3 linked regions of the Heliomicrobium gestii genome follow. The protein of the gene in region 3 interacts with the protein of the main gene of each other region in a pairwise test. Links are inferred from orthologs where the notes say so. Each region holds a gene or a part of one and is shown on either strand. Other genes may lie near its edges.

The links.
Region 1: the proteins of GTO89_RS07350 (region 3) and dnaN interact in binary tests that used the Bacillus subtilis proteins (3 or more experiments, as listed by UniProt). The link is inferred for Heliomicrobium gestii from one-to-one orthologs.
Region 2: the proteins of GTO89_RS07350 (region 3) and dnaA interact in binary tests that used the Bacillus subtilis proteins (3 or more experiments, as listed by UniProt). The link is inferred for Heliomicrobium gestii from one-to-one orthologs.

Annotation. Positions count from the first base shown.
Region 1 is NZ_WXEX01000013.1:31,052-34,143, reverse strand. Bases 1-2,857 are described here. They hold dnaN (DNA polymerase III subunit beta), read left to right. Parts: upstream 1-799; coding sequence 800-1,915; downstream 1,916-2,857. Other genes in these bases: recF (DNA replication/repair protein RecF), read left to right, coding at 1,994-2,857; dnaA (chromosomal replication initiator protein DnaA), read left to right, coding at 1-638. Also shown: more of recF, read left to right, coding at 2,858-3,092. UniProt on the Bacillus subtilis protein: Confers DNA tethering and processivity to DNA polymerases and other proteins. Acts as a clamp, forming a ring around DNA (a reaction catalyzed by the clamp-loading complex) which diffuses in an ATP-independent manner freely and bidirectionally along dsDNA.
Region 2 is NZ_WXEX01000013.1:32,672-35,542, reverse strand. It holds dnaA (chromosomal replication initiator protein DnaA), read left to right. Parts: upstream 1-705; coding sequence 706-2,037; downstream 2,038-2,871. Other genes in the region: dnaN (DNA polymerase III subunit beta), read left to right, coding at 2,199-2,871; rpmH (50S ribosomal protein L34), read right to left, coding at 51-185; rnpA (ribonuclease P protein component), read right to left, coding at 1-6. UniProt on the Bacillus subtilis protein: Plays an essential role in the initiation and regulation of chromosomal replication. ATP-DnaA binds to the origin of replication (oriC) to initiate formation of the DNA replication initiation complex once per cell cycle.
Region 3 is NZ_WXEX01000005.1:137,943-141,065, forward strand. Bases 155-3,042 are described here. They hold GTO89_RS07350 (initiation-control protein YabA), read right to left. Parts: upstream 1,812-3,042; coding sequence 1,497-1,811; downstream 155-1,496. Other genes in these bases: GTO89_RS07340 (AbrB/MazE/SpoVT family DNA-binding domain-containing protein), read left to right, coding at 155-368; rsmI (16S rRNA (cytidine(1402)-2'-O)-methyltransferase), read right to left, coding at 470-1,486; GTO89_RS07355 (PSP1 domain-containing protein), read right to left, coding at 1,854-2,555; holB (DNA polymerase III subunit delta'), read right to left, coding at 2,606-3,042. In the rest of the region: more of GTO89_RS07340, read left to right, coding at 120-154; more of holB, read right to left, coding at 3,043-3,123. UniProt on the Bacillus subtilis protein: Involved in control of chromosome replication initiation. Inhibits the cooperative binding of DnaA to the oriC region. Thus negatively regulating initiation of chromosome replication.

The sequences.
Region 1 (3,092 bases), on a different replicon or contig from region 3:
ATGAGTCGAGCAAGCAGATCATCATCTCCTCCGACCGGCCGCCGAAAGAGATCCCCACCTTGGAAGACCGCCTGCGCAGCCGCTTTGAGTGGGGCTTGATCACGGACATCAACCCGCCCGACCTGGAAACGCGGATCGCCATCCTGCGCAAAAAGGCGATCTTGGAGAACCTGGATGTCCCCAACGAGGTCATGGTCTTTATCGCCAATATCATTCAGTCCAACATCCGCGAACTGGAAGGCGCCCTCAACCGGGTCATCGCCTTTGCCTCCCTGAGCGGCAAATCGCTGACCTCCGATGTGGCCGAAGAAGCGCTGAAGAGCATCATCCCCTCCCATCGGGCAAAGGTGATCAACATCGCCCTCATTCAAAATGTCGTGGCCGAGCATTTCAATATGCGTGTTGAAGATTTTAAGGCGAAAAAGCGCACCCGCGATGTGGCCTTCCCGCGGCAGATCGCCATGTACCTCTCCCGGGAGATGATCGACGTGTCGCTCCCGAAGATTGGCGAAGAGTTTGGCGGGCGCGATCATACCACCGTCATTCATGCCCATGAAAAAATTACAAAAGATATCGAAAAGGATCCCCAACTGGAAATGACCATTCAACTTTTAAAAGAAAAAATCCAGAGAGCTTAAAAGTTATCCCCGGAGTTACCCACTTATCCCCAGAGTTATCCACACCCTGAACAAAGGAAAATCGTGATGTTCCCCCACTTTTCCACATATCCCGCCCCCTTACTATGACTACGGTATATAAAAAGGGAAAAAAGGCGCCAAACCAAGGAGGTTTCCACAGCATGGAGTTTTCCTGTTCCCGGGCTGAGCTGTTGGAGGCGGTCAACGCTGTATCGCGCGCCGTATCTTCCAAAGCGACAACGCCGGTGTTGAGCGGCATCTACATGGAGGCCCACGATGAGACGCTGCGTCTTGTCGCTACCGATACGGAACTGGGCATTGAATACACCATCCCTGTTCGCACGATCCGGACCGGCAGCACTGTTGTCAACGCGCGCATCTTTAACGAGATGGCCCGCCGGTTGCCGGAAGGTCCGATCACCTTTTTTGTCAATGACGATAATCCGGCCCTGAAGGTCCGCTATCATGGCTCGGAATTGACCTTAAATACGATGAATCCACAGGAATTTCCGCTGTTGCCGGCGATCCTCGATGGCGATCGGTTGACGGTCAACCAAGGGCAGTTTAAAGAGATGACGCGACTCGTCGCTTTTGCCGCGTCAACCGACGAATCCCGCCCCTGGTTTACGGGGGTGCTCTGGGATATTCAACCGGAGGAAATCCGGTGGGTGGCCACAGATACACACCGTTTGGCCCTGCTGTCAGGTACGGCGGTGGAGATGAACGTCAACCAGCCCCGTCAGGTGATTCTCCACGGAAAAACCCTCTCCGATGTGGCCCGCTTGCTGCCCGATGAGGAAGGGCCGCTGCAGATCACCCTCACCCGCTCCCAGGCGCTCCTGGAAACGGATCGCCTGCGGGTCATCCTGCGGATCATTGAAGGCCAGTACCCGAAATATCAACAGGTCATCCCCAGGGAACACAAGACGCGCCTGACGATCCCTGTCAAATCCTTGGCGGAAGCCGTAGACCGGGCCTCCCTGGCCTCCATCGGCAAAGAAGGGTCGAACATCATCAAATTGTCGGCAGAGGGAAACCTGTTGACCATTCGGTCCAACTCGCCCGAGGTGGGGCATATCTATGAAGAGGTCTTTGTGGATATCAATGGCGATCCAATCCCCATTGCCTTCAACTTCCGGTATCTCCAGGATGTGCTGAAGGTCATCGATACGGAACAGGTGCGCCTTGACCTCTCGGGGACGCTGGCGCCGGGCTTGATAAAGCCGCTCGGCGACGAGCGCTACCTCTACCTGATCGTGCCTGTTCGGACGATTTAACAAGCGGACTAGATTGCTTTTTTTGGTGAAAAAGAAAAATTATACCTCTAAAGTTTGAGATGAATCAGGGCGTGGCGCATGGAAATCCAAGCGATCGAGTTGGCCCACTTTCGCAATTACCAGGGACTGCAGATCAACTTTACGCCTGGAGTGAACATCTTCGTCGGCGCCAACGGCCAGGGCAAGACCAACCTCCTCGAGTCGATCGCCCTCCTCAGCGGCGGCGGCTCCCATCGTGACGCCCGGGATGCCGAGATGGTTCAATGGCAGGAAGAGTATTACCGGATCAAGGCGACGGTGCGATCGGACGGGCAAAGCGTCGCCCTTGAACTCGCTTTTGGCGGCGAACGGCGAAAGCTGGCCAAGGTCAACGGCCGCAAGCTGCGTCGCATCGCCGAATTGTCGGAAACCCTGAATACGGTGGTGTTTTCCCCGGAAGATTTGTCCCTGGTCAAGGGATCGCCAGCCCAGCGGCGGCGCTTTCTCGACCGGGAACTGTCCCAGGCGTCGCCGGCCTATGGCGATGTCTTGTCCCGCTATGCCCGGGTGGTCACCCAGCGCAACAACCTGCTGCGGCGGTTCCGGGAGGGGGCGGTCACAGCGGCCGAGCTGGAACTGTGGGATGATCAACTGGCGCCGTTGGCGGTGGAACTGCTGGGCCGCCGGCTCGACGGGTTGGCCCGCATCGCCCCCTATGCCCGGCAGATTTACCGCGGTCTCAGTCGCGACAGGGAACAACTGGAACTTACCTACCGCTCTTCCTTTCCGTTGCCCGAGGATCGCCTTCGATGGCTGGAGGTCTATCGCGCTGCCCTGAAGGATCGGCGCGCCGAGGAGATCGCCCGGCAGTCCACATTGACGGGGCCGCACCGCGACGATCTGCAACTGTTTCTCAACGGACGGGATGCCCGGACCTACGGCTCTCAGGGCCAGCAGCGCTCCATCGCCTTGTCGTTGAAACTGGCGGAAATCGCCTATATCCACCAGATCAAGGGGGAGTACCCCCTGGTCTTGCTCGATGACGTGATGAGCGAACTCGATCCCGATCGCCGGCAGCAGCTGCTGGCCGAATTGGAAAGCAAACATATCCAGGTGTTTATTACCACCACCCATTTGCACGCCTTTTTGCCGGAGCAATTGGGCCGGGCCGGCATCTTCCGCATTCAAGCGGGACAGC
Region 2 (2,871 bases), on a different replicon or contig from region 3:
CAGCATCCGCGATCCCCCCCGGAAAACAAAAGAAGGCCCCCGAAGCGGCCTTAAGCACTGAGTTGTTTTCTTCCTTTTGCACGACGACGCTTCAGGACGTTGCGTCCGTTCGGCGTGCTCATCCGGCTCAAGAAACCGTGAACGCGTTTATGCTTCCGATTTTTCGGCTGATAGGTGCGCTTCAATGTCTACACCTCCCTTATTTTTGCCCAGATTTGCTGAATCTATCCGCGAAGACAATAAGCCACGTATCCTGGCGGCTCGCAAGAACAAACATCTACATTATAGGGATCAGCGCAAGGAAAGTCAAGAAAAAGAACATGATCGGGACAGGCGTCATTTTTTCGGGTTATCCCCTTGTGGATAACTTCGACGCAGGTTACAATTGGGGATGAATATTATCCACAGGTGGATAACTCGGAAAGTCTAATTTTTATCCCAAGAGTGTTCCACAGACTGTGGATAATTTACGCGTCAAATCGCATTTCATCAACACCTTCGACGACGGCGAAGGATTTTTTTCGCCCTATCTCATCTTTTCCCCAAAAAAAAGCGTCCACAACAGCCGATCTTGTGGACAACCGCGGATGTTGTCCGCGTTTCTACATATATACGCATCTTTTCCACAGCAGTGAATATCGGAGCCAAAATGGGGGATAACCGTATCCCCGCTCGGGAAAACGTTCAAACTGGGGGTAGCCTGTGATGACTTCACAGTTTGCCGGTCTATGGCAACAATCATTGGAGATATTGAAACAAGAACTGAAACCGGCCAGTTTTGACACATGGTTGAAGAACACGCAGTTGGTGACAATGCAAAACGGAGAGGCCCATATCGGCGTGCCCAATGACCTGGCGCGCGACTGGCTGGAAAACCGCTACGCCACCTTGGTAAAAAACGCGCTCTCCGTCGTTCTCGGCGAGTCGGTGGAAGTCCGCTTTTTCACACCCGGCCCGGATAACCGCCGTTCCGAACCGGCGCGCCGAAGCGCGCCGGTGGAAGAAAGCAGCCCTCCGCTTTTGAATCCCAAATACACCTTTGACACCTTTGTGGTGGGCAACTCGAACCGCTTTGCCCATGCGGCCGCCCTGGCCGTCGCCGAAGCGCCGGCCAAAGCCTACAACCCCCTCTTCGTTTATGGGGGCGTCGGATTGGGGAAAACCCACCTGATGCAGGCGATCGGCCATTTTGTCATCGATCAACGGCCCCAATCCCGAGTTGTCTACGTCTCCTCCGAAAAATTCACCAATGAATTGATCAACGCCATCCGCGACGACAAGACCGTCGATTTTCGCAATCGCTACCGCAACATCGACGTACTCTTGATCGATGATATTCAATTCCTGGCGGGCAAAGAACGAACCCAGGAAGAGTTTTTCCACACCTTCAATGCGCTCCATGAGTCGAGCAAGCAGATCATCATCTCCTCCGACCGGCCGCCGAAAGAGATCCCCACCTTGGAAGACCGCCTGCGCAGCCGCTTTGAGTGGGGCTTGATCACGGACATCAACCCGCCCGACCTGGAAACGCGGATCGCCATCCTGCGCAAAAAGGCGATCTTGGAGAACCTGGATGTCCCCAACGAGGTCATGGTCTTTATCGCCAATATCATTCAGTCCAACATCCGCGAACTGGAAGGCGCCCTCAACCGGGTCATCGCCTTTGCCTCCCTGAGCGGCAAATCGCTGACCTCCGATGTGGCCGAAGAAGCGCTGAAGAGCATCATCCCCTCCCATCGGGCAAAGGTGATCAACATCGCCCTCATTCAAAATGTCGTGGCCGAGCATTTCAATATGCGTGTTGAAGATTTTAAGGCGAAAAAGCGCACCCGCGATGTGGCCTTCCCGCGGCAGATCGCCATGTACCTCTCCCGGGAGATGATCGACGTGTCGCTCCCGAAGATTGGCGAAGAGTTTGGCGGGCGCGATCATACCACCGTCATTCATGCCCATGAAAAAATTACAAAAGATATCGAAAAGGATCCCCAACTGGAAATGACCATTCAACTTTTAAAAGAAAAAATCCAGAGAGCTTAAAAGTTATCCCCGGAGTTACCCACTTATCCCCAGAGTTATCCACACCCTGAACAAAGGAAAATCGTGATGTTCCCCCACTTTTCCACATATCCCGCCCCCTTACTATGACTACGGTATATAAAAAGGGAAAAAAGGCGCCAAACCAAGGAGGTTTCCACAGCATGGAGTTTTCCTGTTCCCGGGCTGAGCTGTTGGAGGCGGTCAACGCTGTATCGCGCGCCGTATCTTCCAAAGCGACAACGCCGGTGTTGAGCGGCATCTACATGGAGGCCCACGATGAGACGCTGCGTCTTGTCGCTACCGATACGGAACTGGGCATTGAATACACCATCCCTGTTCGCACGATCCGGACCGGCAGCACTGTTGTCAACGCGCGCATCTTTAACGAGATGGCCCGCCGGTTGCCGGAAGGTCCGATCACCTTTTTTGTCAATGACGATAATCCGGCCCTGAAGGTCCGCTATCATGGCTCGGAATTGACCTTAAATACGATGAATCCACAGGAATTTCCGCTGTTGCCGGCGATCCTCGATGGCGATCGGTTGACGGTCAACCAAGGGCAGTTTAAAGAGATGACGCGACTCGTCGCTTTTGCCGCGTCAACCGACGAATCCCGCCCCTGGTTTACGGGGGTGCTCTGGGATATTCAACCGGAGGAAATCCGGTGGGTGGCCACAGATACACACCGTTTGGCCCTGCTGTCAGGTACGGCGGTGGAGATGAACGTCAACCAGCCCCGTCAGGTGATTCTCCACGGAAAAACCCTCTCCGATGTGGCCCGCTTGCTGCCCGATGAGGAAGGGCCGCTGCAGATCACCCTCACCCGCTCCCAGG
Region 3 (3,123 bases):
GCGGTATTTGCCGTTTTTTAAAGAAATTAGGGGTTGACTGTTCCTGGAACCCCTGGTACCATTAGGGTGCAGATTGTTGTCGAATTTTGTTGATACGTCAGAAGGGAGGGCATTTTTCGATGAAATCTACGGGCATTGTACGGAAGGTTGACGAACTGGGACGCGTCGTTATCCCGATTGAACTGCGCAGAACCCTGGGCATCGATGAAAAGGACGCGCTGGAAATCTACGTCGACCACGAGAAGATCATCCTCAAAAAGTACGAGCCGGCCTGCGTCTTCTGTGGCAGCGCTGTTGATGTTCAAAACTTCCGCGGCAAGATTGTTTGCCGGGAGTGCGCTGTTTCGATGGCGCAAAACGCCGGCTGATCATGGGATTGGTTTGATTGGCTACATAATACCATTATTTCCAGCCAATCAAAAGGTCATGTTCTCGCAATAGGACGGGATGGGTTTTCACCCATCCCGTTTTATTCGTTTTCGGGCGCTTCCTCCCCGTCCGGGTCGAGCAATCGAAGCCGGTAGGCCTCCCGTCGCGATAGGCCCAGTTCCTGGGCGGCCGTCTTGAGGGCGGCTTTGCTGTCCATGCCCTGCCCTTCCAGCCGCTCCAACCGTCGCCGGAGCAAGGCGGCTCGCTCGCCCTCGCTCTCGGGAAGGGCAGCCATGCCATAGAGGCCGCCATCGGCTTCGTTCCAAAAGCCGCCGGCGCTTTCTCCAGGTTGATCGATGTCACCGCTGGCCGCAGGCGATGCGAGGCCCCCTTCCCTCGACGAGGGGGCGCGCCCGGCGACGACAAGGGTGCATTCGCCGCGGACCCCCTCCCGAACCGATTCGACCAGTTCGGTCAAGGAACCCCGGCGCACCTCTTCAAACTTTTTCGTCAGCTCTCGCACCAGGGCGGCGGGTCGCTCCGGTCCGAGGGCGTCACGGAGGCTTTCCAAGGTCTCCCGCAGGCGATGGGGCGACTCGTAGAGGATGATCGTTCGATCCTCAAAAGCGAGCCGGCGGAGCCGTTCGCGAAACTCTTTTTTCAGCCGGGGCAAAAAACCCTCAAAGACAAAGCGGCCTGTGGGCAGACCTGACAGCACGAGCGCCGTCAGCGACGCCGACGGTCCCGGCAGGACCTCCAAGGGCAGCCCGCGCGCAACGCACTCCCGGACGATGTCTTCGCCGGGATCGGAGATGCCCGGCAGCCCGGCGTCGGAGACGAGGGCCACTGTGGCGCCGGCGGCCACCTGGTCGAGGATGACCGCGCCCTTGTGACGACGGTTGTGTTCATGGTAGGACGTGAGGGGCACATGGATGTCAAAGGCGCTGAGCAGTTTGCGGGTGTGACGGGTGTCTTCAGCGGCGATCAAGTCGGCTTCCTGCAAGGCTTTGAGCGCCCGCAGGGTGATGTCGTCCAAATTGCCGATCGGTGTGGCGCAGAGGATCAGTTTACCTGGACCCGAAGGCTTGTCTGTGGCGCCGTCATCATGGTCGTTCATCAAGGGGGCCTCATTCCTTATGGAGAAAGTTCACGCAGAAGAGACAATCGTCTCCCCGGCGGGGTTGGCCGAAGTTGACATGGCAGATATGAAAGCCCTCTTTGTAGAGGCGGCTCAGGTTTTCATAGCCCTCGCCCTGCAGTTGGCGCACATTGTCGTTGATCCGGCCCACCGCTTCGGGCGTCATGTTGGCCCGCTCCGCCCGCAGGCGGTCGTTCTCCTCTTCGAGGGTATAGATCTCCATCTTCAGGGCTTCGATCTCGGTCAGCATCTCCCGCAGTTGTTCTTCCAACGCGATCAGCCTGGCCGTCAGTTCTTTGTTCATCTGATCCACCTCCGCTTCAAGAGGGGCCTGCGCCTTGGTCGCTCACTGGACTTCCGGCCCGGGCATTTCGGGCGGTTTTTCCCTGCGTCTTCCCATTTCCTTGCGCTCGTAGCAGTCGTTTTCGAATTTGAGGCAGCACATCAACCGTCCGCAGATGCCGGAGATCTTCGTCGGATTCAGCGACAGGTTCTGGTCCTTCGCCATGCGGATCGATACAGGCTCAAAATCGCCCAAGAAGGAGGCGCAGCAGAGCACACGGCCGCAACAGCCGATGCCGCCGATCATCTTCGCCTCATCGCGGACGCCGATCTGGCGCAGTTCAATGCGAGTGCGGAAGACAGAGGCCAGGTCCTTGACGAGTTCCCGGAAATCGACGCGGCCATCGGCGGTAAAGTAGAAGATGATCTTGGAGGAGTCAAAGGTGTACTCCACATCGACGAGCTTCATGGGCAACTGGTGGGCGTTGATCTTTTTCTGGCAGATCTCATAGGCGGAGGTCTCCCTGGCGCGGTTTTCCTCCACCTGCTTGATGTCTTCCGGCGTGGCCACGCGCAACACCTTTTTCAAGGGGTTGACCAGGCTCTCTTCCGAAACCTCCCGAGGGGAGATGACGATCTCGCCAAACTCAATGCCGCGCGCCGTCTCGACGATCACCTTTTCCTGCAGCGGGAGATTCAGGTCGTCCGGGTCAAAGTAATACACTTTCCCGGTTTTCTTAAATCGGACACCGACAATTTTGACCAAGGACCCTTCCTCCTCAAGGTTTGGGCCGGATCGTCCGGCCTCGGATACTCTTATCTTCGGGCTGCAGTCGAGGGCGTCAGGGACTCGCCCCGGGCCAGATCGCGCAGCTTGAGCAGCGTGTCCTCCACCAGCAGGCGCGCGCTGGCGTTTGTGTCCAACAGGCGGCGCGCCGCCATCACCATATCCAAGGCGTTCAACAACACCGGCAAGGGCCAGCCGTGGGCGTCGCCGGCGATGTCGCCGTTGATGACCGGCACCTCGGCGCCGCCGGCGCCGGCGATCAGCAGCCGATCGCGCAGCAGGAGCGCCAGGTAATCGAAAAACTCGGCGATGCCTTCCTTATCCTTGTCCCATTCCTCGGCGACCTGAAAGATGCGGCTGTCGCCGGTCTGGACCAGACTGTCCAGCAGTTGGCGGGCCTTTTCCCGGCCTGCCGGCAGGCCCTCGGCCGCCAGTTTGGCCGCCCGGTCCCAGCGCCCGTCAGCCAGCAGCGTCAACAACGGCACATGGCCGGCGGGTACGCCCTTTTGCTGCAGGAAGCGCGCGATCTCGCCGCTCGGCGCCGGTT